2 regions of the Thermostichus sp. MS-CIW-23 genome follow, and region 1 is predicted to be linked to the other one. Evidence: riboswitches for the same ligand, from Rfam matches in the RefSeq annotation. Region 1 holds a riboswitch; the other holds the start of a gene.
What was found. Region 1 has a riboswitch for cobalamin ahead of ACVW0B_RS11295 (sirohydrochlorin chelatase). Riboswitches for the same ligand answer to the same signal wherever they lie in the genome.
Positions count from the first base shown of each region.

Region 2: linked by a shared signal. The riboswitch ahead of metE (5-methyltetrahydropteroyltriglutamate--homocysteine S-methyltransferase) and the one ahead of ACVW0B_RS11295 (sirohydrochlorin chelatase) in region 1 are both predicted to bind cobalamin.

Region 1 covers NZ_JBSSCC010000034.1:4,408-20,270, forward strand. Annotated here, with positions in the region: gene hmpF (pilus motility taxis protein HmpF) at 1-618, opposite strand, end outside; gene trpC (indole-3-glycerol phosphate synthase TrpC) at 882-1,802, shown strand; gene ACVW0B_RS11280 (DUF5340 domain-containing protein) at 1,868-2,107, shown strand; gene ACVW0B_RS11285 (heavy-metal-associated domain-containing protein) at 2,167-2,361, shown strand; gene ACVW0B_RS11290 (heavy metal translocating P-type ATPase) at 2,474-4,789, shown strand; cobalamin riboswitch at 4,917-5,052, shown strand; gene ACVW0B_RS11295 (sirohydrochlorin chelatase) at 5,083-6,120, shown strand; gene ACVW0B_RS11300 (hypothetical protein) at 6,218-7,117, shown strand; gene ACVW0B_RS11305 (PAP/fibrillin family protein) at 7,114-7,731, opposite strand; gene ACVW0B_RS11310 (L-threonylcarbamoyladenylate synthase) at 7,787-8,500, opposite strand; gene ACVW0B_RS11315 (hypothetical protein) at 8,519-8,893, opposite strand; gene obgE (GTPase ObgE) at 8,954-9,997, opposite strand; gene ACVW0B_RS11325 (30S ribosomal protein S1) at 10,193-11,161, shown strand; gene ACVW0B_RS11330 (hypothetical protein) at 11,477-12,361, opposite strand; gene ACVW0B_RS11335 (CobW family GTP-binding protein) at 12,406-13,374, opposite strand; gene ACVW0B_RS11340 (VOC family protein) at 13,541-13,990, opposite strand; gene topA (type I DNA topoisomerase) at 14,186-15,863, shown strand, end outside.
Region 2 covers NZ_JBSSCC010000008.1:73,701-89,563, forward strand. Annotated here, with positions in the region: gene ACVW0B_RS04790 (cell division ATP-binding protein FtsE) at 28-714, shown strand; gene metE (5-methyltetrahydropteroyltriglutamate--homocysteine S-methyltransferase) at 892-3,156, opposite strand; cobalamin riboswitch at 3,614-3,818, opposite strand; gene ACVW0B_RS04800 (ABC transporter substrate-binding protein) at 4,062-5,687, shown strand; gene ACVW0B_RS04805 (ABC transporter permease) at 5,672-6,673, shown strand; gene ACVW0B_RS04810 (ABC transporter permease) at 6,670-7,563, shown strand; gene ACVW0B_RS04815 (ABC transporter ATP-binding protein) at 7,568-8,497, shown strand; gene ACVW0B_RS04820 (ABC transporter ATP-binding protein) at 8,484-9,158, shown strand; gene ACVW0B_RS04825 (cell division protein FtsX) at 9,252-10,163, shown strand; gene ACVW0B_RS04830 (hypothetical protein) at 10,225-10,827, shown strand; gene ACVW0B_RS04835 (pyridoxal phosphate-dependent aminotransferase) at 10,885-12,069, shown strand; gene ACVW0B_RS04840 (ParA family protein) at 12,228-13,028, shown strand; gene ACVW0B_RS04845 (hypothetical protein) at 13,030-13,863, shown strand; gene ACVW0B_RS04850 (peptide chain release factor 3) at 14,167-15,792, shown strand.

The sequences.
Region 1 (15,863 bases):
CTGGAGCTGCTGCACCAAAGCCTGTAGCTGCGCTGCTTCTGCTTCCCCCAAGCGGCTGGAGCGAGCTTCTTGCAATTGAGCTTCCAACTCTTGCCGCTGTCGATTCAGAGCTTCCCGCTGTTCTCCGATCAGGCGCTGTTGTTCGGCCAAGTAAGCTTGCTGGGCTGCCAGCTCCTCTTTGAGGCTGTCCAGGAGTTTGCGATCTTCCTCTACAGCTTTGTATTGCTCGTACAGCCGCTGCACCTCTTCTTCTTGGGCTGCCAGATCCATCTCGCGGCGTTTAAGCTCATGGGCCTGAAAGGTGAGGGACTGTTTCCAAACCTCGATCTCCTCCTCCTGGCTGCGGGCTCTGAGCTGAAGTTGGCTGAAGTTTTGCAGATAGGTCACCAGTTGGCGAGCGGCTTCGCTGATGCGGGCGACCTGACGGTTGCCGGAGATTTCCGCCAGCACCAATGACCCATCCTTGAAGCGCCCAGCCTCCTGGGCGATGCGGCCTTCCAAAGTAATGGATTCTTCGTTCACGGCCACCCAGGTATTGTCCTGCTGCTGCTTGGCCAGCAATTGCAGAGACGACTTGGCAAATCCAATCGGCTTGGATAGCTCTGCTAGGTACAGCACGCCTGAACTCCTCTAAAACAGCATGGACAGCACCAGCCTTGACCCCACCGAGCCACTGCCCCTGGCCGGGGAAAAATGGACGGCTGCCAGAACATGGCTCGCCGAGGCGCATAAAGACTACACCACCTTTCTAGACTCAACCATAGGGTAAAAAAAACGCCTTCGCCAGATGAGTTTTGGGGATGTCCGGGGTAGCTATTCAAACCGGTGGCGGAGCACTAAGGTAGTCTAGGGTGTGGTGTAGGGTTCTGCTCAGGGGTTGTATGGAGCTGCAAGGTGAGCCGCTTTCTGTTCGTCGGCGTTCTCCTGCCCCGCCGGTGGTCGTAGCCTCTCAGGTGTACCAGACAACAGCGCCGGAAGCCAAACCGCGCCACATTTTGGAAGCGATCGTCTGGCATAAAGAGCAGGAGGTGGAGCGGCAACGGGAGCAGCTTCCCCTCAAGGAATTGCAACGGCAACTGGATCAGGCTCCGCCGGTGCGGGATTTTGTGGCGGCCCTCACCCAGTCGCCTCACCCTGTTTCCCTTATTGCCGAGGTCAAAAAAGCCTCTCCCAGCCGCGGCGTTCTCCGGGATCCCTTTGACCCGGTAGCCATTGCCCAGAGCTATGAAGCCGGTGGGGCCAGTTGCCTCTCGGTGCTCACAGATGAGCGGTTCTTTCAGGGCAGCGGCGAGTATCTGCGCCGGATCCGTCAGGCAGTAGGGATCCCCATCCTCTGCAAGGAGTTCATCCTCTACCCCTACCAAATCCTCTGGGCCCGCAGCCTGGGGGCAGATGCGGTGCTGCTGATTGCCGCCATTCTCTCCGATGCGGATTTGGGCTACTTTCTCAAGCTGATTCGGCAATTGGGCATGGCAGCTCTGCTGGAGGTGCACACCTCCCAAGAGTTGCAGCGGGTGTTGCGTTTGCCCCAACTGCAAGACTCCAGGGGGCAGGTGCTCATTGGCATCAACAATCGCGATCTGAGAACCTTTACGGTGGACTTAAACACAACGCGCAACCTGTTGGCCGCCCACTCGGAGCTCCTTGGCGATCTGCCTGTGGTCAGCGAGTCCGGCATCCATACCCCCGCCGATCTGCAGCAGTTGCGGGCCTGGGGGGTGCGCTCTGTGCTGGTGGGGGAAGCGCTGGTGACCCAGCCGGATCCCGGCCAAGCTGTGCGCCACCTGTTGTCATCTCAGTGAATGAGAACCCTCCATCATATGGATCTCTGTTAAGAACAATGGATCTCTGAGGATTGCTTGGATCGATGAAACGTATTCCTGTGCCGGCTCATATCCACTACGAATTTCTGCTGCGGGTGTTGGAGCGGCAAACCTTTCCGGCAGTAGAGGAACAGGATTTTGGCAACCGAGGCCGCACGCAAGAGCTGATCAACTCTCTGCGCAAAGCCCTCACCCAACAGGTGCAACTGGAGGAAGAGTGGCGACAGCGGGGCTATCAGGTGGACTACCGCTGGAATATGGACGAGCCTCAGCCTCCCTCTTGACCTTCCAGCCCACTGTAAGGTTTAGCATCCTTTCAGTGGCATTGGGGGGGGTTTCCAAGATGCAGGTTGTTTTGACGGTGCCCAAGCTGGCCTGTGGGGCTTGCGTGGACACCATTGCGCAAGCGGTGCGGCAACTGGATCCCCAGGCGCAGGTGGAAGGGGATCCCAAAACCAAACAGGTGCGGATTACTTCTGAGCGGCCTGTGGGCGATTTGCGGCAGGCCCTCACCCAGGTGGGATATCCCCCGGCCTAGTCAAGGCTGGGTCGAGAACGGTCGGGCGTCTGTTTTGAATTTCTGTACAGATGGCTGCCTTCGCCCTGCCCAGGGTGGAGAGTAGCTGTCGTTTCATCAACAAGGTGTTGCCATGTCTGCCCATAAAGGGTCATCGGCTGCATTATCGGCCTCTGCGCCTTCTCCTGAGGGCACCTGGCAGTTGGCCCTGCAAGGGATGAGCTGTGCCTCCTGCGCCCGCAGCATCGAACAGGCCCTCACTCAGGTGCAGGGAGTATCCTCCGGATCCGTGAATTTTGCCAGTGAGCAGGCCACCGTCAAAGGGGATCCCAGGCTGGTGGATCCGCAGGCGCTGATTCGGGCGGTGGAGCGGGCGGGGTATCGGGCGCGCCTTATCCAGGAGGATTGGCAGCCGGACGATCTGTCGGATCCAGAGCGGATCGCCCAACGGGCCGCAGAACGGGAACTGAAGCTCAAGGTGGCGATAGGGGTGGGCATCAGCACGGTGCTGGTGATCGGATCCCTGCCGATGATGCTGGGGATGGACATCCCGGGCTTTCCCATGTGGCTGCACAATCCTGGGTTGCAGTTGCTGCTGACGGCTCCGGTGCAGTTTTGGGTGGGCAAGCATTTTTATCGAGGCGCTTGGGCCGCTTGGCAACGGCGCTCGGCGGATATGAACACGCTGGTGGCCTTAGGGACGAGCGCGGCTTTCTTCTATTCCATTTTCCCAACGGTTTTCCCCGACTCTTTCCATCGACAGGGACTGCATCCCGATGTGTATTACGAAGTGTCGGCGGTGGTCACCACCCTGATTCTGGTGGGCAATTGGATGGAGCAACGGGCCAAAAGGCAAACCTCTGAGGCCATTCGCAAGCTGATCGGGCTGCAACCGAAAACGGCGAGGGTAATCCGCCAGGGGGTGGAGCAGGATGTCCCCATTCGGGAGGTGCAGGTGGGGGATTGGATCCGGGTGCGCCCCGGAGAGAAGGTGCCGGTGGATGGGGTAATCCTAGAGGGATCCTCCAGCCTCGACGAGTCCATGGTGACCGGCGAGAGCCTGCCTGTACTCAAGTCGGCGGGGGATGAGGTGATTGGGGCAACGCTGAATCAGACGGGCAGCTTTGTGATGGAGGCGCGGCGGGTGGGCAAAGACACGGTTCTGGCCCAGATCGTGCGCCTGGTGCAGGAAGCTCAGGGATCCAAAGCCCCAATTCAACAGTTGGCGGATCGGGTCACCTCCTGGTTTGTGCCGGCAGTGATCGGGGTGGCAGTTCTAACTTTCGTGCTCTGGTGGGTGTTGGCGGACAACCTGACGCTGGCCTTGGTGAACACGATTGGGGTGCTGATCATCGCCTGCCCTTGTGCGCTGGGGTTGGCAACCCCCACCTCGATCCTGGTGGCCACGGGACGAGGGGCAGAATTGGGGATCCTGGTGAAAAGTGCCGACAGCCTGGAATTGGCCCACCACTTGCGCACGGTGGTCTTGGACAAAACCGGCACCCTGACTGAAGGTCGTCCCACTGTCACCGATATTTGGGCCCACGGCTCCTCTCCCCTGGCGGTGTTGCGCCTGGCAGCGGCGGTGGAGCGGCACTCGGAACACCCTTTGGCCCAGGCGGTGGTGCAGAAAGCCGAAGCCGAAAAAATTGTGATCCCTCCTGCCTGGCACTTTCAGGCAAGGGTAGGCAGTGGGGCAGAAGCTTGGGTGGAAGATCAGTGGATTCGCATCGGTCGGCTGAGCTGGCTACAGGAGATGGGGATCCCTTGGGATCCCTCTTGGTCAGAGCGGGTTCAGAATTGGGAAAGCCAGGGCAAAACGGTGATCGGCGTAGCCCAATCCCAGAGCCTGGTGGGGCTGTTGGCCATTGCCGATCCGCTCAAACCCACCTCTCCTGAGGCAGTGCAACAGCTGCAACAGATGGGTCTAGAGGTGATCCTGCTAACCGGGGATAACCCCACCACGGCCCAAGCGGTTGCTCGGCAAGCAGGCATTCAGCGGGTAATTGCCCAAGTCCGTCCGGATCAGAAGGCAGCTTACATACGCAGCCTAAGACAACCGCGACGGCGGGTGGCCATGGTGGGAGATGGCATTAACGATGCTCCGGCTCTGGCAGAAGCCGATGTGGGGATCGCCATCGGTACGGGTACGGATGTGGCGATGGCCGCCAGCGATATAACCCTCATGTCGGGGGATCTGCGGGGAGTCGCCACAGCCATTCAACTCAGCCGGGCCACCCTCAACAACATCCGCCAGAACCTCTTCTTCGCCTTTATCTACAATACGCTGGGGATCCCGATTGCCGCTGGGGCGCTCTATCCCTTTACAGGCTGGTTGCTCAACCCCATGCTGGCGGGGGCAGCCATGGCCCTGAGTTCCATTTCGGTGGTCGCCAATGCCCTGCGCCTGCGACACTTTCAGCCCCCCAGACCAGCGGGCCGGCGTTAGGCCCTCTCCCAGGGGCAAGGGGGATTAGCGCGGCAACAGTTTTGCTGCCCTTTGAGCATGAGTCTGCCGTACCGCTCATGCCTCAGGGCTATCTTCTGGCAGACAAGAACATCCCCCCCGGGAGCTTGGTGAATGGCAAGCGGCAAGCTAACCTAAAAAGCTCAGGCAGATTGGGGAAAGCGCGGTGCAAATCCGCCACTGTGACGCAACTGTGATGGGATCCCTCCCTCAGCCAGAACACCCACCTGCCGTTGTCCTGTACCCCTTGCGATTCACAAGGAACGGAGTTTTTTGTGTTGAATACCCTCAGTGTTTCCCCTCCCCTTTCGGTTGGGCAGCTTGCTTCTCCTTCATTGCCCCTATTGCTTATCGGCCACGGATCCCGCGACCCTGAAGGGCGGCAAGCCTTTCTGGAGTTGGCCCAAGTCTACCAATCCCTCACTCCCCATCGACCGGTGATCCCTTGTTTTCTGGAGCTGACGGAGCCGAGTATCGCCCAAGGGATCCAGCAGTGTATTGCCCAAGGGTGGCAGGAGATCGTGGCCCTGCCGCTGTTGCTATTTGGGGCCCGCCACAACAAGTTCGATGTGACGATGGAACTGGATCGCCTGCAGGCCCTCTATCCCCAGTTGCGCATTCATTACGGTGGGCCGTTGGGGATCCGCATCGAGATCCTGCAACTGCTGCGAGACCGATTGGCCGCTCTGATAGCTGCCCAACCGCGGCGGATCCCAGAAGCAGAAACCGTGCTCCTGTTTGTGGGTCGCGGCTCCAGCGATCCCGAGGCCAATGCCGAAGCCTGTAAACTGGCCCGGTTGCTTTGGGAAGGATCTGGGTTTGCCGCTGTGGAGACCTGCTTTATCGGCATTACCCATCCCCGCCTGCCTGTGGGGTTGGAGCGGGCCTTGTCCTGGCATCCGCGCCGGGTGATCGTGCTGCCCTACTTTCTGTTTACGGGGGTGTTGGTGAAAAAAATCGAGGCGGCAGTGGAGAAACAACGACAACGACAGCCGGAAATCGACTGGCTGATGCTGCCGGAATTGGGCCTTGTGGATACGGTGCTGCACAGCCTGCAGCAACTGGAGCAGGAAGCCCTGCAGGGCCAAACCCCGATGAACTGCCACCTGTGCAAGTTTCGCCTGGCCGTGAGCGCAGAGGTTGGAGCTGGATCCAGCCATCACCATCCTCACGAGCATCATCACCACCATCACGGGCACGGATCCCATCACCATCCTCATTCCCACCCTCAGCACGGCCACACCCACGCAGCGGCTGGGGATCCCTGGGCCCAATTAGAGGGCTACCACCAACGGGCATGGCAGGTGCCCTAAGAGGGAAACAGAGGCTGCTGGCGGGATAAACTGAGTGCAGACAGGCAATTTTTGAACCTGGTTTTCCCGCTCTAGCGGTTGTGATGACGAAAAAACGATGATGCTCTCCCGCTCCTCTTGGGTTTCAGGTGCCGCTGCTGCGGGGAGCGGGATTTTCGTCTTCGCTCTGGTGGTGGGGCTGTTGGATCAGATCCTGCCAACCCTGCCCAGGGTTTCCTTATCCTTGGCCGGGATCCCTGGGATCCTGGCTGGAATTGGGTCTGCCTATGGGGTTTGGCAGGTGGTTCAGATGGGTCTGCAATCGGCTTCCTGGAGCGACTTTCGAGAATCGCTGGTGGCGACCCTATCTCCCTTTGATCCTGCCGACCACGGCGGCGAGCCACGACAACCTAAGGGGGATCCTCGCCCTTGGCAGGTGGCTCAGGAGATCCGGCAAACCCAGCTCCGCCATCAAAAGATCCTTGACCGCATCAAGCAGCGGGTGAAAGCCGAAATCCAGACCTGTGAACGCGCCCAAGCCCAACTGCGCAGCGAGCAGCAACGGTCTCGAGTCCTGCAGGCCCAAGCCCAACAGTTACAACAGCATCTGCAAAACCTACAAACATCTTCCCCTTCTCCAAGCTCCGAGTCGACCAAACCCGCGCCAGAGCAAGCGCTGCGCCAAAAGCTCCGCCAACTTCAATCCCAGGTCACCACCCTGAAAATAGAATTGGAACGCCAAAGGACCCAACTGCAACACGCAGAAGCAGAGCGGGCTCAACTCCAGCAGCAGCAGCAAAAACTCAAGCGCATCCTGCAGCGCAAAAAATTGGAAAATCGAGAGTTGCGCTCCCAACAGGCAGAATGGGCCCGGCAACTGGAGCAAACTCAACAGGAGCTGCAAACTTTGCGAGAGTCCTACCGCGCCTTGCAAGTTCTACAGGAAATAAGCTCCACCCTAACCCAAAACCCATCTCACGAAAGGGCGGAAACGGAGTCCTCTGGATCCTCCGACTAGCCGACCCGCTTTAGAACAAATACACTCCCCTCGCTGCCCCGACCCAGCCGCAAGTCTTCATCCAAATAGGTGATATCCAGCCAACCCGTTGGCTCGCGGCGGCGGATATCGATTTGAATAGCCGGGATTCGCTCTGGAGCCTGCTCGAGCAAATCGAGAAAACTCTCGATCTCGTAGCTCATCAAAGCTTGGGATCCGAGCACCAATCGCTCGAAAATCACCCTCACCCGACGCTCCGATTCGGGGTAAAAGCGTGCCGATACCGCCAAGATTCCCCGTGGCATCCAAGCCTCCAGCCAACCGGATCCCTGGATCTCCGCCACGTTGAAGACCCGTCCAGCTTTGGCCCGAATACACTGGTAGATCGCCCCGGTGGTGAACAGGGGCAAATTGGCCAGCCGCAGCAGAGCTGTGCTCGTGGTAAATAGGGTGAGCCAGTTCCCCTCCAACCCTTCAGGAGCCGATGTTGGTTTGGGGGTGGGGTTGAGCGCTTCTAGGGCGGCAATCTGAGACAGGATCTGGGCTTGCTGCTCAGGGGAGACTTTCCGGCCCCGGTCGGTTGCCTCCAGTAGGTGCAGCAGAGCCGATTTTTGCTGAGCCAGGGCCTCAGACATGGGCACACTCCGAAGGCACTGACCCTATTTTAGAGAACGCGGGATCCCTCTGCCCTTAACCGTCTTCTCCCACCAGTTTCAGGTTCAGATCTGCCACCTGCTCATACCCCAGCCCGGCCCGCACCACCAGCGGCTCGGATCCCGTCAAGTCAATTACCGTAGAGACCTTGGCCCGACGGGGGGCATCGTCATCCAGCACCAGATCCACCTGTTTTTCCAACTGCCGCATCTCTTCAGCCGCAAAGATCCCACCCTCATCCCAGGGGTCGCTCTCCCACTCCCAGGCTTGCCCAGAACTTAAGTCCAGGGATCCGACGGGATCCCCCCCCAGCTTGGCAGAGGTGGAGACAATTGGATTGCCCAACTCTTCCAGCAAAGCCTGACAAATGGCCGAGTCGGGCACCCGGATGCCGGTGGTTTTCCGTTTGGGCTCCATCACCAACTTGGGCACCAGCTTGGTGGCCGGCAACAGAAACGTAAACGGGCCCGGGATCAGCCGCCGCATCAGTCGATAGGCTGAATCGGTGACCTGGGCATACTGGGCAATGCGCGAGAGAGAAGGACACAAAAAGGTAAGAGGCTTGTCGTTGGAGAGCTGCTTGATACGGCGTACCCGCTCCACTGCTTGTTTGTGGGTCACATCGCAGCCAATGGCATAGACTGTATCGGTGGGGTAAAGCATCACCGCCCCCTCCCGCAAAGCCGCCGCAATCCGCCGGATGGAGCGGGCCTGGGGCTGTTGCGGATGCAGCTTAAAGTACTCGGCCATCGGGCAGATGGGAAGAGGTCAAGACTGGGAGCAGCTCCCCCCCAAAGGGTTTTCCACAAGAGGGCGGGGGGTCGGTGGCACCGACGCGGGCGGGGATCCCTGAGATTCGGGCCAGTCCTTCAGTTGTTGCATCAGGGCTTGGATGTGCAGACGGGGCAGATAGGGCCAGTCGCCCGCTTCTTCCAAATCTTGAAGCACCCGATACAGAGCTTGACGGGTATTGGGCAAAGACTCCCGAAAGGCACCTTCCAGGATCGCGCGGTGCAACTCCTCCAGCAGCCGCAGGAGCATCAGCAGCTCCACACACGCTCCCGCCCTCGCCTGAGCCGCCTGTTCAACGGCCAACATGATCTGACGCAAATCCGGTGGCAGATCCTCCGCCGAGATATACATGGCCACTCGTCTCTGGGTTCTGGGAAGGCAGGGGCTTTCCCATTCTAAGATTCTTCTGCCCTAGGACTGGATGGATTTTGCCCCCACAAGATCCAACTGCGCAGGCTGTTGGGATCCCCGACCCAGGCACTGCCACACCCGCTGCAAGAGGGCATCCAGCCCCTGCTTGGCAATTGCAGAAATGGCCACTACGGAAGTGCCGGCAGCGGCAGACAGCCTCTGGGTGCGCTCGGCAACCTGCTGGGGATCCAGAACATCGATCTTGTTCAAAACCAGGATTTGTGGCTTATCGATTAACCCGTGGCCGTAGGCGCGCAGCTCCTGCTGAATAACCTGGTAATCCTTGACGGGATCCGCCGCCGTGCCATCCACCAAATGAATCAGTACCCTGGTACGCTCCACATGGCGCAAAAACTCATGGCCCAGCCCCACCCCCAAGTGCGCCCCCTCGATCAGCCCCGGAATATCGGCAAACACCACCCCATCTCCCGATGGATGGGGCACCACCCCCAAATTGGGCTGCAACGTGGTGAAGGGGTAGTCAGCAATCTTGGGCCGGGCAGAGGAGACCACCGAAATCAGAGTGGACTTGCCCGCATTGGGCAGGCCGACAATGCCCACCTCGGCAATCAACTTCAGCTCCAGGCGCAGGCGCACCCGTTCTCCCGCTTCGCCCTTGGTGAATTGGCGGGGGGCGCGATTGTGGTTGCTCAAAAAATGGGCATTGCCTAAGCCGCCTTTGCCCCCACGGGCTACCAGCAATTGATCCCCCTTGCCCACCAGATCGCCCAACAATTCCCCCGTCTCCGCATTGAACACCACAGTACCGCAGGGCACCCGCACCAGCCGATCCGCACCACTGGCCCCGCTGCGATGGTTGGGCCCCCCTTTGGCCCCGTGTTCCGCTTTGATCACCGGTTGAAAGCGAAAATCCAACAGAGTTTGCAGGCCGGGATCGGCCACCAGGATCACCGAGCCGCCCCGCCCGCCATTGCCGCCGGATGGCCCCCCAGCCGGCACATACTTCTCACGGCGGAAGGCAACGATGCCATCTCCGCCATTCCCCCCTTGCACTTCAATTTCGGCTTGGTCGATAAAGTGCAATCGTTCTTCTCCCAAATCTTCTATCTTCCAGCTTGGCAAGATGCCGGGAAACTTGCCACAAAAGACGCTCCTCTAAGCTACGATGGTATTTCCCAGCCACATCCTCCCCAGGTGGGAAAGTGGAAGTGGGATCCTGCCAAACTCGATTGGCCTTCTACCCTTTATCCCGCGCAACTGATCTGTTACTGCACCCCTATGAGTCGATTCACTGCTGCCGATGTAGGTTTTACCACTGAAGACTTTGCCGCCCTTCTGGATAAGTACGACTATCACTTCAGCCCTGGCGAAATTGTGGCGGGTACAGTATTCTCGGTGGAGCCACGCGGTGCTTTGATCGATATTGGGGCCAAAACGGCTGCCTTTCTGCCGCTCCAGGAGATGTCGATTAGCCGCCTGGAAGACCCGCACGAGATGCTGCAGCCGGGAGAAACCCGCGAGTTTTTTATCCTCACCGAAGAAAACGAAGAGGGACAGCTGACCCTCTCCATCCGCCGCATCGAGTACATGCGGGCCTGGGAAAGGGTACGGCAGCTCCAGAAAGAAGATGCCACCGTTCGCTCAACCATTTTTGCCACCAACCGAGGTGGAGCCCTGGTGCGGATTGAGGGGCTGCGGGGCTTTATCCCCGGATCCCACATCAGCACCCGCAAGCCAAAAGAAGAGCTGGTGGGCGAAGAGCTGCCCCTGAAGTTTTTAGAGGTGGACGAAGACCGCAACCGCTTGGTGTTGAGCCATCGCCGCGCCTTGGTGGAGCGGAAGATGAACAAGCTGGAAGTGGGCGAGGTGGTGGTTGGCACGGTGCGGGGCATCAAGCCCTATGGTGCCTTCATCGATATTGGCGGCGTCTCCGGCCTGCTGCACATTTCCGAGATCTCCCACGATCATGTTGACACGCCCCACAGCGTCTTCAACGTCAACGACGAAGTGAAGGTGATGATCATCGAGCTAAATGCGGAGCGGGCGCGGATCTCGCTGTCCACCAAGCAACTGGAGCCCAATCCCGGCGACATGATTCGGGATCCCAAGCTGGTTTACGAGAAGGCCGAGGAGATGGCAGCCAAGTACCGTGAGCAACTGCTGGCCGCTAAGCAAGGACAAGCGGCAGAGGCCCCACCGGAAGTGGTGGAAGAGGAGCTGGAATACGCGGCGACGGCTGTGGAATGATCACAAACTTTGCGTATTTCTGCCTGCTACAAGGCTTAGCTAGGCCGCCGAGAAGCCCGGCCCTCTCTCGCTTTAGCGGCGCGGAGCGCTTTGCATCAGCATGAGTGCGGAAGTATGTCACGGCATGAGCCTTTGGTTCCATCAGTGTGAGTGGGGAGCTGAGGAGCGATCCATAAGCCCGTGGGGGCGGGGGCAGTCCAAATGTCCGAAGAGACGGGTACTGCTGCTGTGGCGAAGTAGGCCGACGGCGCTCACGCAGGGCTGCAAACCTGCGCCAGTAACGGGAATCCCCCGCTCCTGAGCTTGAGGAGATGGTCAAAGACTGTAGATCTGCCCATCCATGAGCAGATGGGTGATGCCTTTCTTTTGCAGTTGGGTGCGCACAATCTCCAGGATGTAGCCGGGAAACTGGATCACCCGGTAGGGCGGGTAGGTGTTGCTGCCCCGACGGCTCATTTCGGAAAAGCGGCGGGCCACCTTGTGGTTGTCGAAAATCGGCAGCGTATTGGCGTTATCCATCCCTTCGATGGGCAGGGATCCCGAGCCAAAGAATTCTTTGAGAGGGCGGGTGGTCAGTTCTTGGTAGCGGTCAACAACGACATAGCAGGTTTCCGGTAGGGTGAGCTCTTCCAGGGGTAATACCTGAATTTGATAGCTGGGATCGGTGAGGGGATCCTCTTCTGGCCCATCTTCATCTTCTAGGAGATAGTCAGAGTCGTCCTCATCCTCGTCTTCGAGGTCACGGTCTTCTCCGGTCTCTTCCTCATCCTCTTCCCCGACATCCTCCACATCTTCCTGAAGCTCAGCCGCCAACGGCAGTTCTTCTGGGGGCAGTTCTGGCAGAGACTCTGTTCCAGCGGTGTTATCCTCGCCTTCCTCGTTTGCGTTCGGCTCTGCGGGGGGCTCCGGCAAGGGAGATGGAGAAGGCAACTCCGGTTCCAGCGGCAAAATCTGCTGCTCTGGGGCTGGGATCCCGCCAACAACAGCTTTTTCCCCCATGTCTTTGCGGCGGGCAGCCGAGCGTTTGAGATGGATCAACCGCTGATACTCATCGGCAGCGATATTTTCCTTCAACACGCGGGTGATGGTGGTGATGCTCACCTGAAATTGCTCCGCCAATTCGACGGCGGTCGCTGCCGAGCCGCGGTAGGCGCTAACAATTTGCTGTTGTTCTTGCTCTGAAAGTTTGCTGCGAGCCATCCCAGATCACCCAATCCAAAAACCGAAAAAACTGAAGAGGATCCTTAGCCAGCGGCGGTTGCCCCGCACACCCGGCTGAGGCCGGCAGCTAGCTGCTCCCGCTCCAGCCCCTTGCCGATCAACACAATTTTGGACAGGCGGGGCTCATCGGGATCCCAGTCCCGTTCCAGAAAAAGGGTTTGCCGCTGGCCCACCTGATGAAAGATAACCCGCTGCGGCTCATCCACAACCCACAGCACCCCCTTGGCGCGAAAAACGGTCTCGGGCATGTCTTGTAGCCAATCGCGAAAGGCCCCCAAATCCAGCGGCTGCTGCAGTTGAAAGCTCACCGATTGGATCCCGTCTTCCTCGAGGTGATGGCTATGGTGGGCCTCAGTCTCTGCATTGGGGAGCCTGGGATCCCACAATTCTGGGCGGAAGGCATGCACATCCAAGATGCGGGCCAGAGGCACCTGGGCATGGGTGGTGAGCAGGCAAGGGGCAGCGGGGTTGTAGCGGCGCAGATCGAGAAGGATCCGCTCTCGTTCGGCTTCGTCGATCAAATCCACCTTATTGAGCAACAAAATGTCAGCGCTGCCGATCTGGTGGGCGGCGGTTTGCGAGCGCTGGAAATTGCGCCAGTATTCGGCACCGTCAACCAAGGTCACCACGCCATCCAGGCGCAACTCCTCATGAAAGACCCTCTGCACAAATAGCTCGGTCACCTGCCTGGGATCCGCCACGCCGCTGGTTTCCACCACCAGATAGTCCAACGCCTGGGCATGCTGGAGCAGCTGGCGGGCCGCCCGTTCAAAATCCTCTCGCACCGTGCAGCAGAGGCAACCATTGTTGAGCTGCATCAGCCCCCCCTCGGGCATGTTGACCAACTCGCCATCGATGGAAATCTCGCCAAACTCGTTGAGGATCACTCCAATGCGCAACCCATGCTCCTCTTCCAAGATGCGCTTGAGCAGCGTGGTTTTGCCACTGCCCAAAAAACCTGTCAAAATCGTCACCGGAAGCTGAGCTTTCATATCAGGTGAGGCTGAACTGACAAGCGGCCAACAAACCCTTCTCTCAAGTTCCCCAGAAGCTCTACTAGCTTAGCTTTAGGGTTGGCTCTCCAGGATCTGGACAAGGGGGAACGACCGCTCCCACCCAAATTAGATCCTCTAACCCATCAACTAGTTATCCAACTATTTATTTATTAATGTCCTCTGGGCGTTGGGGCAGACTCTCTCCTGAGGATCCCTGGGGACGAATGAGCTCGATCGGCAGGCCATCGGGATCGGCGATGAACGCCACTTCATAGACCTGGCCCCCAATTTGCTGGAGCTGGGGCGGCAGCAGCAGGGTAAGGGGCACTTGCGCTCGCAAATGTTCTAGGTAGTTGGCCAGGGATCCCCATTCGGGGCCCACCTCAAAAGCGGGATGGTAGTAGCCCACATAGTGGGGATCCCCAAAGGGATCCGGGGCAGGATGGGGTTGCGGCACCTGCATCAGCTCCAAACGCCCCCAGGGGCCGCGCATCCAGCAGGCCAGCGTGATCCCGGCAGTAAAACGTTCTTCCACCGCAAAGCCCAACCCCTCGTAAAAGGCGATGGAGCGGAAGATATCGGCGGTGCGAATGGAAAAATGGTGTAGTTTCATCGTCCTGCAAAGCAGCCAGATGGGGCCAGACCGCTCGGATCATCGCCGATGACGGCTGGTCAAGCGCAGGTAGACTTGCTACGCTCCAGAAAAGTAGGCTGTCTATCTTAAGCACCTCTTGCAGTGTATGCTGGCCCGCCCAATCCTTGGGGCGGGAAATGCGACAACCTAAGCCGATTGCTGCCAACCTCAATTATGCCTAAGCTGGTCATTGTCGAATCTCCCACCAAAGCCCGTACCATCCGTGGATTCTTGCCCGCAGGGTACGAAGTTCAGGCCTCGATGGGACATGTGCGGGATCTCCCCGATTCGGCATCTGAAATTCCAGAAGAATTGAAAGGAGAAGAGTGGAGCCGCCTGGGGGTCAATGTCCACGCCGACTTCGAGCCCCTCTACGTCATCCCCAAGGACAAAAGAAAGGTGGTCAAGGAGCTGAAGGAAGCGCTCAAGAAGGCGGACGAGCTGATCCTGGCCACCGACGAAGACCGCGAAGGGGAAAGCATTAGCTGGCACTTGCAGCAGGTGCTGCAACCCAAAGTGCCCACCCGCCGCATGGTGTTCCACGAGATTACCCGCGAGGCCATTCAGGAGGCGCTGCAAAACTGCCGTGAGGTGGATGAACAACTGGTGCGTGCCCAGGAGACCCGCCGCATCTTGGATCGCCTGGTGGGCTATACCCTGTCGCCGCTGCTGTGGAAAAAAATTGCCCCCAAACTCTCGGCAGGGCGGGTGCAGTCGGTGGCGGTCAAGCTTTTGGTGGATCGAGAGCGGGAGCGGCGCGCCTTCAGAAAAGCCTCCTACTGGGATCTCAAAGCGGAGCTGCAGCCCAAAACGACCGTCGCCGGCCAGCAGGCTGTCTTTCCAGCAGAGCTGGTGAGCTTGGGTGGCAAACGCCTGGCCAATGGGCAAGACTTCGATCCCAGCACCGGCCAGCTCATTGCCGGGCGGGATGTGGTGTTGTTGGATCAGGCCCAGGCCGAGGCCCTGCGGGATCGCTTGCTGGGAAAAGCCTGGATCGTCAGCTCTGTGGAAGAGCGCCCCTCCACCCGCAAACCTGCCCCTCCCTTTACCACCTCCACCCTGCAGCAGGAGGCCAACCGCAAGCTGCACCTGTCGGCCCAGCAGACGATGCGCATTGCCCAAAAGCTCTACGAAGAGGGCTACATCACCTACATGCGCACCGATTCGGTCCACCTGTCGGAGCAGGCCATCCGCGCTGCCCGCGCCTGCGTGGAGTCGATGTACGGCAGAGAATATCTCAGCCCCGAGCCCCGTCAGTACACCACCAAAACCAAAGGGGCGCAAGAAGCCCACGAGGCCATTCGTCCTGCTGGATCAGAGTTTCGCCTGCCCAGCCAAACCCCCCTCTCCGGCCAGGAGCTGGCCCTCTACGACCTGATCTGGAAGCGCACCGTCGCCAGCCAAATGGCTGAGGCGCGGCAGACCCACACCATCGTACTCATCGCCGTAGACGATGCGGTGTTCCGGGCCAGCGGCAAGCGCATCGATTTTCCCGGCTTTTTCCGCGCCTATGTGGAGGGATCCGACGACCCAGAGGCGGCTTTGGAAGATCGGGAGGTGCATCTGCCTCTGTTGCGGCAGGGGGATCCCCTCCGCTGCCAGAAGCTGGAACCCGTTGCCCACGAAACCCAGCCTCCAGCCCGATATACGGAAGCCTCCTTGGTCAAGGTGTTGGAAAGTGAGGGCATTGGCCGCCCCAGCACCTACGCCACCATCTTGAATACGATCATGAGCCGTGGCTACGTCAGGCCGATGGGAAGTGCCCTCGTGCCCACCTACACAGCTTTTGCAGTCACCGAGCTGCTGGAAAAATACTTTCCCAACCTGGTGAATACCCGCTTCACTGCCGAGA
Region 2 (15,863 bases), on a different contig from region 1:
TCCGGATCCCTGCAAGCCCCGGCCAGCATGGTGTCCTTGCGGGGCGTGAGCAAAGTCTTTCCCAACGGCAACTTAGTTTTTCAGGATGTGAACTTGGAGGTGCGCCGCGGCGAGTTTGTGTTCGTAACTGGGGTCTCCGGGGCGGGCAAGTCCACCCTGCTGCGGCTACTCTACGGGGCGGAACAGGCCACCGAGGGCACGGTCATCGTCGATCAAGTCTGTCTCTTTTCTTCTGAAGGGCGGCGGCGACCCTACCGCATCCCACCGCGTCCGCTGGCCATGTTGCGGCGGCGCTTGGGGGTGGTTTTCCAAGATTATCGCCTTCTGGCCAACCGCACCCTGGCAGAAAATGTGGCCTTCGTGCTGCGCGCCCAAGGGCTGTCCCCCGCAGAAATCCGCCGTCGCATCGGGCCGACCCTAAAGATGGTGGGGCTGACCGAAAAGCGAGATCACTTTCCCCATGAGCTTTCGGGAGGGGAACAGCAGCGCCTTAGCCTGGCCCGTGCCATTGTCAACATGCCGGTGCTGCTGCTGGCGGACGAGCCAACAGGAAACCTAGATCCGGAAAACTCCCTCTTGGTTCTCCAGATTTTGGAGCGGCTCAATTCCTTTGGGGTGACCGTCATCATGACCAGCCATGACCCCTATCTGGTGGAGCGGGCCGGCCACCGGGTGGTGCGCATGGAGGGAGGGCGCCTGTATGATCTGCGCTGAGGGGCTACCGGGATCCCTACTTTGCTCTTCACAAGCTTTTTGAGATCCCGGAGAGCAGCTTTGCCGGTTGCATCAGCAGACCGTAGGCCCTAAGCCAGCCGCATCAGCACAACAGCGGCACCGCCCGCGGCGACTTGTCAAGCCAGCCCGACCAGTTACATCAGCGGGTCGTGGGCCTTACTCGCGCAGACCCTCAGGTTGGGTTTCCAGAAGCTCCTCCCCTAGCTGATGAGCGGCAGCCACCATATTTTTCAGTGCGGGGATCACCTCCTCCCAGCGGCGGGTCTTGAGGCCACAATCGGGATTAACCCAAGTTTGCTCCACAGGCAAGTGGGCCAGTCCTGTGCGCAGCTGCTGCAGGATTTGCTCAACGCTCGGCACCGCAGGGCTGTGGACATCGTAAACGCCGTTGCCCACCTGGTGACGATACCCAGCCTGGGCAATTTGCAGCAGGGTTTTGTTGTTGCTGCGGCTGTTTTCAATGGAAAGCACGTCGGCATCCAGCCGCTCAATGTGCTCGATGATGTCCCCAAACTCTGAGTAGCACATGTGGGTGTGAATCTGGGTTTCCGGCTTGGCCCCGCCGGTAGCTAGGCGAAAGGCATCCACTGCCCAGCTGAGGTATTCTGGCCAGCGTTCTTTTTTCAGAGGTAGCCCCTCCCGCAGTGCCGGCTCATCCACTTGCACCATCACCGCTCCAGCCGCTTCCAGATCTGCCACTTCGGCTCTCAAGGCCAGGGCAATCTGCAAAGCCTGCTCCCGCCGGGGAATATCAACACGGGGAAAGGACCAGTTGAGCATAGTCACTGGCCCCGTGAGCATGCCTTTCACCGGCTTTTGGGTGTGGGACTGGGCTACTTGGAATTCCCGCACTGTCATGGGTTGGGGGCGAACCACGTCGCCGTAGAGAATGGGAGGGCGCACGCAGCGGCTGCCGTAACTCTGCACCCAGCCGTGTTCAGTGAAGGCAAAGCCTTCCAGCTTCTGGGCAAAGTACTCCACCATGTCGGTGCGCTCAAATTCCCCATGCACCAACACATCCAGGCCAATCTCTTCTTGAATGCGGATGCACTTGGCAATCTCAGCGTCAATGGCTGCTTCGTACTCCGCCTGCGAAACCTCCCCTCTTTTGTACTTAGCTCGCCACTGCCGCACCTCTGGAGTTTGGGGGAAGGAGCCAATGGTGGTGGTGGGCAAAGGTGGTAGCTGAACCTGCCGACTTAGGCGCTGCTCGTAGGGCAGGAATCGCTCGAAGTCCTGGAGCTTGAGGTTGGCCAAAGCCTGGCGCACTTGGGGGTTGGGGGGGCTAAACTGCGCAAAGCTCTGCCATTGCTGCTGGATTTCCGCCTGCTGGGCAGCAGTGTCTTCGCCGTTGAGGGCTCGCGCCAGGAGAGCTACTTCGGCCAGCTTCTGTTCGGCAAAGCTGAGGACATTTCTGAGGGGTTCCGGCAACTGGGCTTCCAGAGCAGCGTCGTGGGGCACAAATTGCAACGAAGCGGAAGGCTGCACCCGTAGGTTGGGAGCTACCCCCTGCAGCTCCCGCAGGCTGGCCAAGACGGTCTCAGGCTGAACCTTCCAGACATTCCGAGCGTCCACTACGCCAGCACCTAGGATCTGGTCAGCCGGAAAGCCATAGGTTCTTACCAGATCCAGGGTGTGGCCACGGGTAAAGTCAAGGCTAATGCCGGCCACCGGCAGTTGCACCACCCAGGGGTAAGTCTCCCCCAGGTCATCGAAGTAGGTGACCAAGTGGACAGGGATCCCGGCGGTTGCCAACTGGCGGTAGCTCATTTCCACAGCTTCCCGCAGGCCACTTCCCTGGCTGGTAACCAAAATGGGATCGTGAATCTGGACTTCTGGGATCCCCAGCTGTTTTAACTCCTGGAGGAGATCCCGGTACAGAGGAAGGAGCTTTTCCAAGTCCGCCCGCAGATCCCCAGATCGCTGGCTAAGGCAGAGCAAAGTCACTGGACTGAGGACAACGGGGCTGGTGCGCTCCCCTAGGATCCCTTGGGCCCGCCGAACTCTTTCCAAAAAATCCCCAAAGTTAGGACTGGGATCGGCTTCCGGCTCAATTTCGGGTACCAAGTAGTGGTAGTTGGTGTCAAACCACTTGGTCATTTCCAAAGCCGGCAGGCCCTCCCGCCCCCGCGCCATGGCAAAGTAGCGGTCTAAACCCGACAGACCTCGGAACCGAGAGGGGATCAGCCCCAGCCAGGTGGCCCAGTCCAGTACATGGTCGTAGAGAGTCTGATCCCCTACCGCAATGTGATCAATCCCAGCTTGTAGCTGAGTCTGCCAGGCTTGAGTCTCCAAATCCCAAAAGGTAGCCAGCAGAGCCTCTGACCCTAGGGCACCACTCCAAAAGCCTTCCAAAGCTTTTTTGAGCTCGCGGCGCTTGCCCATGCGGGCATACCCCAATGTCATGGTTTGTGCAGTCATGTTGTGTGCCATCCCAAATACTGAGTTTTCTAATTTTCCTGCGTTCAATTCGCCCTCAACTGGGATCCCGCCCGCCAAGGAAGAAACCGGCTGTTCCTCTCTTGCCTCTGGAACCCCAACAAAACACTGCCTTTTGCGCAAAAAAGATACTCAACGCAGCCAGCGATCGCAGTGGCTACTTGCCAGCCTACCAATTGAAGTCAGGAAGCCTGACATCTCACTCTTTCCTTCGCGTAGGCGGGCTGTAGATCTTGATAGATCTTGGTGCAACAGCACCCAAAATTTACTCTCTCCCGGCCAACTGGCTCAGAGTCTTGCTTGGGTTCTTGGACTTATTTCTACTGCTGAGGAGTACCGAAAGCTTGTGGGAGCAACGCCGGGAAAATGCTCAGGATAACGAAAGCAGAAACGAGCTAAAGCCAAGACAGTTACCATCTGTACCTCGCAGATGTTGTGAAGTTTAGAAAAACCATCGGCGGGCATTCTGACTGACACGGTTTTGGGGGACAAGACCTGGATCGGCAGCGAATGACTCTAGAGATTTGCTGCAGGACTTCTCCTAAACCGGATCACAGCTGCGGGACAGCGGCAGATTCTCACTGCTCTTTCCCCGTTTCCTCTGGCGGCTGATCCCCGTCAGAACCGATAGCTGAGCTACATCGTATCACGGAGTTCAGAGACGGGAGTAGAGTGCTTCAATCATCACCAAGCCAGCAGCCTTTGGAGCTACCAGACCTCACCTTTCACCCAGCGGTCTTGCAGGAAGTCATCGGAATCCTCTAAGCATCCTCCCCCCCTGCATTGCTCTCAAGATAAGGCAGTGATAGCTTAGCTGCCATAAGTCTTGTCCAGGAGGCAAGGGGGTTTGCTCCTTTTTGCTGAAAAAGCGACAGATCGGGGTTTCTATGGCATCAAGCTTAAAAGTAACTGTGTGGTCTGTGGGCCTCTTCTTGCTGAGCCAGATGTGGGCTGGATGCGCTCAGAATGCTGCTGAGCGGACAGCTTTCGATCCAAAGCTAGCAGGATCCAGCGATCAAATCGTGCTGGCCATTGGAGGGGAAAGGGAAGAAGGATTTGATCCCACCCTGGGCTGGGGACGTTACGGTTCGCCTTTGTTCCAAAGCACTCTGCTGCGGCGGGACGAGAACCTTGAGATTGTAAACGACCTGGCGACTGGCTACACTGTCAGCCAAGATGGCCTAACCTGGACGGTAACCCTACGAAAGGATGCAGTCTTCTCCGATGGAAAACCTGTCACAGCAGCGGACGTGGCTTACACCTTTAACCAAGCAGCTCGGAGTGGTGGTCTGGTCGACCTAACCGCCCTAAAGGAAGCAGTAGCTATCGACACTCATACGGTGGAGCTGCGGCTGCAAAAACCCCAAAGTACTTTTGTCAACCGCCTCATCACCTTGGGTATCGTGCCTCAACATGCCCACGGGCCTGATTATGCTCGCAAACCCATTGGCTCTGGCCCCTACCGACTGGTGCAGTGGGATGAGGGGCAACAACTGATTGTGGAGGCAAATCCCTTATATTACGGCCAGACTCCTGGCATTCGGCGGCTGGTTTTCCTTTTCCTGGAGGAGGATGCAGCCTTTGCAGCAGCCCGAGCCGGACAGGTACACGTGGTTAGCGTGCCTCAGTCTTTGGCTAAGCAAACTGTTGAGGGCATGAAGCTTCACGCCATTCCCAGTGTGGATAACCGAGGGCTGATGTTCCCCTTTCCCCCTAAAACCGGTGCGACAACCCCAAAGGGATACCCCATCGGCAACGATGTGACTTCTAACTTGGCGATTCGCAAGGCGGTCAACTTCGCCATTGACCGACAGGCGCTGGTGGATGGAGTCCTAGAAGGCTACGGATCCCCTGCCTATGGCCCAGTCAGCGGTTTGCCCTGGGAAGAGCCGACCGCCAAGATTGAGGACAACAATCCAGACCTGGCCCGTCAGATTCTAGCTGAGGGAGGCTGGAGCGATAAAGATGGGGATGGGGTAGTGGAAAAAAACGGTCTGCGGGCTGAGTTCACCGTGCTCTACCCGGCCAACGACAGTATTCGCCAAGCCCTGGCCCTAGCTGTTGCAGAAATGCTGCGGCCTGTGGGCATCCGAGTCAATGTCGAGGGCAAAAGTTGGGATGACATCACTCCGCTCATGCACAGCAACGTGGTGCTGTTTGGCTGGGGCAGCCATGACCCAACTGAGGTGTACAACCTCTACCACAGCAAAGCGGCCCAGGGGGGATTTTTCAATGCCGGCTACTATGCCAACCCGTTTGTGGATCGAATGCTGGATCTGGCTATGGAGGCCCCCTCTGAAGCTGAAGCTATCCCCTTCTGGCGGGCAGCCCAGTGGGATGGAAAGCAAGGCTTTACTGCCAAAGGAGATGCAGCCTGGGCTTGGTTGGTGAACCTGGATCATACCTACTTTGTCCACGAGTGCTTGGATATAGGCCAGCCGCAGGTACAGCCTCATGGCCATGGTTGGCCAATCACAGCCAACATCACCCGTTGGAAATGGACGTGCAACTGAGGTCAGTTCTGCTGTTTCTGGCTTATAAGCTGACTCGGCTGGGGTTGCTGCTGGCGGCTGTGGCAGTCCTGACGTTTGCCCTGCTCAGCTTCTCCCCTGTTGATCCCGTACAAGCCTATGTAGGGGCCGACATGCTGCAGATCAGCCCAGCCCAACGAGACCTGATTGCCCAGCGTTGGGGGCTGGATCAGCCCATGCTGCTTCGCTTTGGGAACTGGCTTGGGCAGATGGTTCAAGGCAACTGGGGCACCTCAATGGTGTTCGATCAGCCAGTGGTGCAGGTCATTCAACAGCGGTTTGAGCTATCGCTGCCCTTACTGGCAATTGCCTGGCTGCTTTCCGGTTTCCTGGGAGTGGGGTTGGGGGTTTTGGCCGCAGCGTTTCAGGGCGCTTGGGTTGACCGCGGTATTCGTCTTTACGCCTACACCCTCGCCTCTTCTCCCCCTTTCTGGGTGGCGCTGCTACTCTTGATCGCGTTTTCGGTAGAGCTGGGTCTAACACCTATCTGTTGCGCCGCGCCACCTGGCGCGTTGGCGGAGGAGGTGACTTTTTGGCAGCGCTTACACCACTTGCTCTTGCCTGCTTTCACCCTAACTTTCATCGGCGTTGCCAACATCACCTTGCACACTCGTCAGAAGCTCATTGACGTGTTGCACAGCAACTATGTGCTGTTTGCTCGTGCCCAGGGGGAAAGCCTGGCTGGGATCCTGTGGTACCACGGCTTGCGGAATATCTTGCTGCCTGCGCTGACGCTGCAATTTGCCTCCTTTGGGGAACTGTTTGGTGGCTCAGTGTTAGTGGAACAGGTGTTTGCTTATCCAGGACTGGGACAAGCAACGGTACAGGCAGCTTTGCGCAGTGATGTGCCTCTGTTGGTGGGCATTGTGTTTTTCAGCGCCTTGTTTGTCTATGCCGGCAATACCCTAGCTGACCTGTCCTACCAGATTGTCGATCCACGCATTCGCCTTGGCGGGAGGATAGGATGATCCCTTTTGCATCGCCTCGTGTTGCTGCTGCTGATGCCGATGGGGGGATGAAATTCTCAGAGTCCTCTGTCAAAGGAGAGCGCAGGCGGCAGACTCTGTGGGCAATTGGACTGTGTGCTTTTTTTTTGGTGTCTATCCTCTGCAGCGCTGGGCTTATCGGCGATACCGGACTGAGCCCGAACCTAACTCAGCGGAATCAGCCTCCTTCCCTGGCCCATCCCTTCGGCACCGACTGGCTGGGGCGGGATATGCTGGCCCGATCCTTGCACGGGATGTCCCTTAGTCTGTGGGTAGGCATGCTGGCTGCCGCCGTCAGCGTGGTGATCGCCGCTGTTTTGGGTTTGGTGGGTGGCACGGTGGGAGGCTGGGTGGATGCCTCGATCTGCTGGATGATTGACCTATGTTTCAGCCTGCCTCACCTGGTGGTGCAGATCCTTATAGCTTTTGCTGTCGGCGGCGGAGTTCGGGGAGTCATTGTTGCCGTTGCCCTCACCCACTGGCCCAGCCTAGCGCGCCTGGTGCGGGCCGAGGTGTTACAGGTCAGCAGTTCTGACTATGTCCAGAGTTCTTACCGACTGGGCCGCTCTTCCCTCTGGGTTGCCCGCTACCATATGATGCCTCACATTTTGCCCCAGCTCCTAGTGGGACTTATTCTGCTGTTTCCCCACGCCATTTTGCACGAAGCAGCCCTCTCATTCATTGGGGTAGGTATTTCGCCGCACCTACCGGCCATCGGCATTATTCTGGCCGAATCCATGCGCCACCTCTCCACCGGCTACTGGTGGCTGGGGGTTATGCCTGGACTGCTGCTGCTGCTGTCGGTCAAGGCTTTTGACTGGCTGGGAGAAAACCTGCAGGCCCTTCTCAATCCGCGTACGGCTCAGGAGTAGGGACATGTTGGTGGTCTCCGGCCTAAACATTAGGTTCAGCCGATACGAGCGGGGGCTGCGCCGCCGCTACCTTCAGGTGATTACAGATCTGGATCTGGAGGTTAAGGCAGGGGAGGTGGTGGCAGTGGTGGGGGCCAGCGGATCGGGCAAAAGTTTGCTGGCCCATGCCCTCTTGGGTCTTTTGCCAGAGAACGCTACCCTGCGCGGTACTCTCCTATTTCAGGGGCAGCCCTTGACCCCTGAGCGGTGTAGGCAACTGCGCGGCAAGGCCATTGCTCTCATCCCCCAGTCTGTGGACTACCTGGATCCCCTCATGCAAGTAGGATCCCAGGTACAGCGGGTAGCTCGGCTCAGCGGTGCCTCCCAAGGCGAGGCCCGTAGAGCAGTGAGCCGCATCTTTGCCCGCTATAGCTTGCCGCCGGGAACAGAGGGCCTCTACCCTTTCCAGCTCTCCGGAGGCATGGCACGGCGGGTGCTGGTATCGACGGCGGCAGTTAGCAGAGCCAAGCTGGTGATAGCCGACGAGCCTACGCCAGGCTTGGACGCGGAGGTGGTGGCTGAGACCCTTGCCCATCTGCGGGAGCTGGCCCAGGAGGGCCGAGGCGTTATGTTGATTACACACGATATTCAGGCGGCGTTGTCGGTGGCAGATCGAGTGGCAGTCTTCTATGCGGGCACTACAGTCGAGTTGGCCTCGGCTCAGGATTTCGAAAGGGGAAACTTGCGCCACCCCTACACTCAAGCTCTGTGGCGATCCCTGCCCCAAAATGAGTTTGCTCCCCTGCCGGGCAACCAGCCTGACCCTGAGGCACTGCCTGCGGGTTGTTTGTTTGGGGATCGCTGCCCCTGGGCAAGTGAAATCTGTCGAGCTGAGCATCCGCCTCTGCGGGCGGTTGGAGGAGGGTGGGTGAGGTGTATCCATGCTCAAGGGTGAGCATCTCTGGTTTCGCTATGGACGGCATCTGCCTTGGGTGGTGCAAGATCAGACCCTTCAAGTAGAACTTGGGGAAGTCGTAGGGCTGATGGCTCCCTCTGGTTTTGGCAAAACTACTCTGGCCAAGTTGCTGGCGGGCTACCTTACCCCCAGCCAAGGTCGGGTGAGTGTGACAGGGCAGCCTTTGCCTCGGCGAGGGTACTGCCCAGTGCAGCTTGTCTTTCAACATCCAGAGCAGGCCGTTAACCCCCACTGGCGCATAGCTCAGGTCTTGCGGGAAGGGCCTCCTCCCCAGCCAGAGGTTCTCCACACCTTAGGCATTTCCCCCAGTTGGCTCAACCGCTATCCCCATGAGCTAAGCGGGGGAGAATTGCAGCGGGTTGTCATCGCCCGGGTTCTCAACCCACAAACTCGCTATTTGATTGCAGATGAGATGACAGCCATGCTCGACGCCAATACCCAAGCCCTGATCTGGCAAGCTGTCTTGGCCTATGGGCGGGCACATCAGATGGGGCTTTTGGTCATCAGTCATGATCGCTTTCTCCTGGAACGGCTCTGCAGCCGCTACGTCATCATGACCAGCCATGACCCCTATCTGGTGGAGCGGGCCGGCCACCGGGTGGTGCGCATGGAGGGAGGGCGCCTGTATGATCTGCGCTGAGGGCTGCCGGGATCCCTATTTTGCTCTCCACAGGCTCTGTTGAGCTCCAGGGGGCAAGGGTCTGAGCCCATTGATTGTTGGATGGAGAACAGCATGCAATCTCTCTCCCGACTTCTCAATAAAATTCGCTACCTCCTACAGGAGACTTTTTTGGGGTTGCGGCGGGGGGGCTGGCTGAACTGGGCCGCTGTGAGCACCCTGCTGGTGTTGCTGTTCTTGGTGGGGATCGGCGTTGAGCTGTCCTGGGGTGTGGATGCAACGGTGCAGTCTCTGGGGGGACAACTGGAGATCTCCGTCTACCTGGAGCCGGAACGACAGGGGGTGGAGCTGCAACCTCAGGTTGCCCAACTGCCTCATGTGGCCGAGGTGAAGGTCATCACCAAAGACCAAGCTTGGCGCACCCTCTTGATCGAGATGGGGATCCAAGACGAGGCGGCCATGGAAACCCAGTTGGGGGAGAACCCCTTGGTGGATGCTCTGCGGGTTAAGGCGGATTCCACCGAAGCCTTGGGGGAAGTGGCGGAGCAGATTCGCCAACTGGAAGGGGTGGATGAGGTCTACTACGGCGACCGCATTGTGGAGCAACTGGCCCAGCTCCAGGACATGCTACGGCTGGGATCCCTGACCATTACCGGCGTGTTGGCCCTGACAGCGGTGGCGGTCATCACCACCACCATTCGCCTCATCGTCATGGCGCGGCGGCGGGAGATCGAGGTGATGCAATTGGTGGGGGCGACGGCAGCCTGGATTTACTTGCCCTTTATTTTGCAAGGGTGCCTGTTTGGGGTGATCAGCGCAGTGGGAGCTTGGGGATTGATCTTGGGATCCCAGCAGTTGCTGCAGGAGCTGCTGGAGCAGTTGATTGCCTTGCCCTTCCTCAAGGTGATGCAGGCAGATCGCAGCCAACTGGAGTTTTGGCTCTTGCCGTCGATGTTGTTGGGGATGGGGGTTTTTCTGGGCACCACCAGCAGCTTGATCGCGGTGCGCAAGTCGGCAGGGCGATGAGCTGGAGGCGATGCTGAGGAAAGCCCTGGATATTCCAATCTGAGGATCGCCATAGGATAAGATGATGGACTCTACTTCCCTGGCTTTCCAAGATCTGGCCGCCATGAACCCATTGCCTCCTCCCGCCCACCCCTACCAGTTCCGCGCTTTGGGCCTGATTAAGGGATCCCTGAGATCGATCCCCAAGACTTATGCGCAGGCAACCTTGGTTGCCTCTGACGGAGCAGAATATCCGGCTACCCCCGGACGCGCCGAGCTTCTCGGCCCCTTCGAGCACTGCATCAAGAGCGGCCATACCTACTGGTACTACGTGCAGCCGCAGCCGCGTTCAGGGGGGGCTTTGGGCTTGAGCATCATCCGCATCCTGGCCCTGCCGGAAGAGGAGCAAGACCCAGAGTGGGAAGAAGAACCGTTTTTGCCTGCCCCTGAGGACACAGAGGAAGGCTTTAACATCCGCGGCATTGTCGAGCCCCACGATGGCTTTGTTGAGGTGACCGTGCGGCGCAAGCCCCAGGGAACCAAGCAATTTGCTCCTCTGCAATTGCGCTTGGAAGGGTTCTTGCCCGGAGCTGTGGCGGGCGAGTTTTGGGATCTGTTGGCAGAGCGAGAGGGCAACAAACTGCTGTTGGTGGATGGTACCCGCCTGTTGACCGCAGTAGCCTAGCTATCTAGATTGGCCCTGCTTGAGAACCTTAAAATAAAACAAAGAGCTTCCCAACCGATGGTGTCTGCTGCCGGCTTGTCCCAACGGGTCGCCCATCTATCCCCTTCCCCCACGCTATCCATTTCGGCTCTGGCTAAAGCCATGCAGGCAGAGGGGCTGGATGTGTGTAGCTTGAGCGCAGGCGAGCCGGATTTCGATACACCTGACCACATTCGGGCCGCGGCCATCCGTGCTCTGGAAGATGGCAAAACCCGCTACGGCCCCACCGCTGGGATCCCCGCCCTTCGCCAAGCAGTGGCCGATAAGCTGCGGCAGGAAAACGGCCTGGAGTTCAGCCACGACCAAATCCTGATCAGCAACGGCGGCAAGCAAACCCTGTTTAACCTGGCCATGGTGCTGCTGGATCCCGGCGATGAAGTGATCCTGCCTGTTCCCTACTGGGTCAGCTACCCCGAAATTGCGGCTTTGGCAGGGGCAAAGGTTGTGCGGGTGCAGACGGAAGAGGCCCAGGGGTTCAAGCTCACCGCCGCCCAACTGCGCCAGGCCCTCACCCCCCGCAGCAAGCTGCTGATTCTCAACTCGCCGGCCAACCCCACCGGAGCCGTTTACCACCGGCACGAGCTGGCAGCTCTGGCAGAGGTGATCCTCTCCGCCCCCCATCTGTACGTGATCTGCGACGAGATCTACGAAAAGCTGGTTTATGGACAAGCCCGCCACATCAGCCTGGGATCCCTTTGCCCTGACTTGATGCCGCGCCTGATTCTCAGCAGTGGCTTTGCCAAAGCCTACGCCATGACCGGCTGGCGGGTGGGCTACTTGGCCGGGCCCAAGCCCATCATTGAGGCGGCCATCAACCTGCAAAGCCACAGCACCTCCAATGTCTGCACCTTCGCCCAGTACGGTGCTCTGGAAGCCCTGACCAGCCCCCTATCGGCAGCAGCTGTGGAAAAAATGCGCCAAGAATTCTGGCAGCGGCGGGATCTGATGCTGGACGGGATCCGCACCTTGCCGGGGGTGACTTGCCCGGAGCCAGAAGGTGCATTTTATGTGTTTGTCAACATCGGCCAAACCGGGTTAAGTTCGGTGGAGTTTTGCCGGCAGCTGCTCAAGGAACACCACGTGGCTGCTGTGCCGGGGGTAGCCTTTGGGGCAGATTCCTACATTCGCCTTTCCTATGCTGCCGATCGCACCACCCTCGAAAAAGGGCTGCAGCGGCTGCACCGGTTTGTGTCTTCCCTCTGAGAATTCAATCCGAGGATCGAAAAGAACTGAGGAAGCTCAGCTCCCAGCGGCTGGATCCCCGCAGGCCATCCCCAGTGGCGGAATCCCCATTAGAGGTGTGAACACCATTGCTTAACCCTAGCTATAGTGTTAGGGGATGGGCTACGAGGGGATAACTCATGTCTGGCAGAACGGCGCTTGTCATCACCGTTGCCTGTTTGAGTGGGGGATCCGGAAAGACCACAGCCGCCCTCAACTTGGCCATCATGCTGGCCGAGCATGGCAAGACGCTGGCTGTTGACTTTGACCCACAGGGCAACCTGAGCCAGTGGATGGGCTGGACGGATCTGTCGGAGTCGGCCACCATTGCCGAGACGATTTTGCCGGGGGCGGATCGGGTTCACATTCGGGAGATTATCCGTCCGCCGTTGAATGAGGATCGCCAGGAGCGGCTGTGGTTGGCCCCCAGCGATTACAGTCTCTCGCGGGCTATGGATGCGATCGTGATGGAGCCGGGGCGGGAGCTGTTTTTGAAGCGGGCTTTGCGACCGATTTTGCCGGAGTATGACTTTTTGGTCATCGACAGCCCCCCCTCGAAAGGGTTGCTCACCTACAACAGCATTCTCAGCGCCGATCTGCTGGTGGTGCCGACGGAATGTACCCAAAAGGGGGTGATGGGGGCCCTAAGTACCCTGGTGCTGTTGAAAGAATTGGAAGAGCTGGATTTTCATGTGCCCAAGTTTTTGGGGGTGCTCCCCACACGGGAACAGTGGGTGGGCAACAACCGCACCAAAATGTCGCGGGCCGCGGTGGAAGCCTTGGCGGAAATGATGCAAGGGATCCCCATTTTCACGCCGGTGCGGCAAAGTACAGTGGTGCAGCAAACCAACAGCATGGGCTGGTCGTTGGCGGAGGCGGGGGAAGATCTTCTGGCCCAACCTTATCGTGAGGTCCTCAAGGCTGTGCTGGAGGCCCGCTAACATGGCTACCGCCAAGAAGCCTCCCAAAAAAAAATTGCCCACCGGCCCCACCAAGGCAGATTTGCTCTCGCGCATGGGGGTGAATAAGCAGCCAGAGCCGATGGAACCTGCACCTACGGCTGCCGATGGCGTTGAGGCTCCGCACCGTCCAGAGGACAACAGGGGGACGGATTCCCTGGATCTGCCTCACCCTGCGGCATTAGATGTTGAGCCCGATCCATCTGCCGCCGCCTCGTCCCCTCTGTGCCAGGTTGCCACAACCCCACCAGAGGCAGGACGGATGCCTCTCCTGGCCAGTGTGCTCTCCACACCTGAAGCTCCTTCTCGGGATGGGGATCCCTTGTCCAACTTGTCGCCCGCTCCGGTCGAGGTGGAAAGGGTTGTCTCCCCACCCCAGGTCAGTCTGGCCAAATGGGCCGGTACTCCACCGCCAACCGAAGGGCCAGCCGAGCTTTTGCCCCCTGCTACCGCCGGCACCGGCAATGGGGTTCGCCGCAATGGCGCCTATCATGGGCACACTGCCCAGTCGGATCCCCGCGAGGCTCTGGATGCACAACTGGGCCTGCAAAAGCTTACCCTCAAATGGTCTGCCGAGAGGGTAGAAAAGCTGGGATCCCTGGAAAGCGCCACCGGGCTACCGGGCGAGATTTTGCTGGAAGTCTTGCTGGATCATTGGGAACAATTGCCCAAGCCCTTGCAGCAAGATTGCCTCCTGCAAGCCCACCGCATTCGCGTCGAGCGGCTGGTGATCAGCCAAAACTTCACCATTGCCACGATTGAGCAACTGCTCTTCACGTCAGCGTTGCGCAACAACAACGGGCAGCATCTGCTTTGAGTTCTGGCCGGTTGGCCTGGGAAATTCCCCCTCAAGATCTCCGCCAGTATGCCAGACAACAGGGATCCCTGTTCCTGTGCTAGGGTCAAAATGGTTCTGTTGGCTTTTCGCGCTTTTCGGCCTGTGCTCTCTCCCCCTCGCTACCTGGCGGCAACCCAAGCCCATTATCATCAAGTGCATTATTCACCCTACTTCTCACTTTTGTTTTTCTATCTTCTCCCTATTTCTCCCATCGTTTAGGGGACAGCATTGCAACGTCATCTTCTTTAAAACGACCAGGTTGTAGTGGAGCGGCAACAGTTGATGAAAGATCTTGATTTGACCAAAGCTGTAGAGCAACGGCGCACCTTTGCCATTATTTCCCATCCCGATGCGGGGAAGACCACCCTCACCGAAAAGCTGCTGTTGTACGGGGGGGCCATTCAAGAAGCGGGAGCTGTGAAGGCCCGTCGGGCGCAAAAGCGGGCCACTTCCGACTGGATGGAACTGGAAAAGCAGCGGGGTATTTCCATCACCTCTACCGTCCTGCAATTTGATTACCGCAACATTCGTCTCAATCTGCTGGATACTCCCGGCCACCAGGACTTCAGCGAAGACACCTATCGCACCCTGGCAGCGGCTGACAATGCCGTGATGCTGGAAGATGCCGGCAAAGGGTTGGAAACCCAGACCCGCAAGCTGTTTGAAGTGTGTCAGATGCGGGGGCTGCCGATTTTTACCTTTATCAACAAGATGGATCGCCCAAGTCGGGATCCCTTGGAGCTGATGGATGAAATTGAGACGGAACTGGGCCTCAAGCCCTATCCTGTCAACTGGCCGATTGGCTCAGGCGAGCGGTTTACTGCCCTATTTGACCGTCGGACTCAGGAGTTTCATTTCTTTGAGCGGGTATCTGGGGGGCGGCTAAAAGTTCAAGATACCGTCATTAAACTTGGGGATCCGCAAATTGAGGAGTTGATCGACAAGGACTTGTATTACCAATTCAAGGAAGAGCTGGAACTGCTGGATGGTCTCATGCCCACCTTGGATCTAAAACAGGTGCATTCTGGCAAACAAACCCCGGTCTTTTTCGGCAGTGCCATGACCAATTTTGGGGTGGAGCTTTTCCTCAATGCATTTTTGGAGTATTCCTTACCGCCAATGCCTCATGAGAGCACTGCTGGGCTAATCCCGCCCGAACATCCTGAGTTTACGGGCTTCGTCTTTAAACTGCAGGCCAACATGGATCCCCGCCATCGGGATCGCGTTGCTTTTGTGCGCATCTGTTCCGGCAAGTTTGAGAAGGATATGGTGGTCAACCATGCCCGCCTCAATCGTCCCATTCGCCTATCTTATCCCCAGAAGTTGTTTGCTCAAGAGCGCATCTCCATCGATGAAGCTTACCCTGGGGATGTGATCGGCCTGAATAATCCCGGCATCTTCACCATTGGGGATACCATCTACACCGGCCCGAAGCTGCGCTACGCCGGGATCCCTAGCTTTTCTCCTGAGCTGTTTGCCTACTTGAAGAATCCCAATCCTTCCAAGTTTAAGCAGTTCCAGAAAGGGGTAGCGGAACTGCGGGAAGAAGGGGCTGTACAAATCATGTACTCTATCGACGATTCCAAACGGGATCCGATTGTGGCAGCGGTGGGCCAATTGCAGTTTGAGGTTTTGCAGTATCGCCTTGAAAGTGAATACAACGTCGAAACCCGACTGGAGATGTTGCCCTACACCCTGGCCCGCTGGGTCGAGAATGGCTGGAAGGCGCTGGAGAATATTCCCAGCTTGTTTAACACCCTCATTGTCAAAGATATTCAAGACAGGCCCGTTCTTCTGTTTAAGAACGAGTGGACTTTGCAGCAGTTTGTTGCCAGCAACCCCAAAATCAAGCTCAGCAAAATTGCCCCTCTCTCGGATCTCGGCCCAGAATTGGGTGACGGCCAATAGATCAACCTAAGAGAATCCGTCTCAAAGAGCCTTAGGTTCTGACATTCAGTCGAGATGCCATTGGTCTCCAC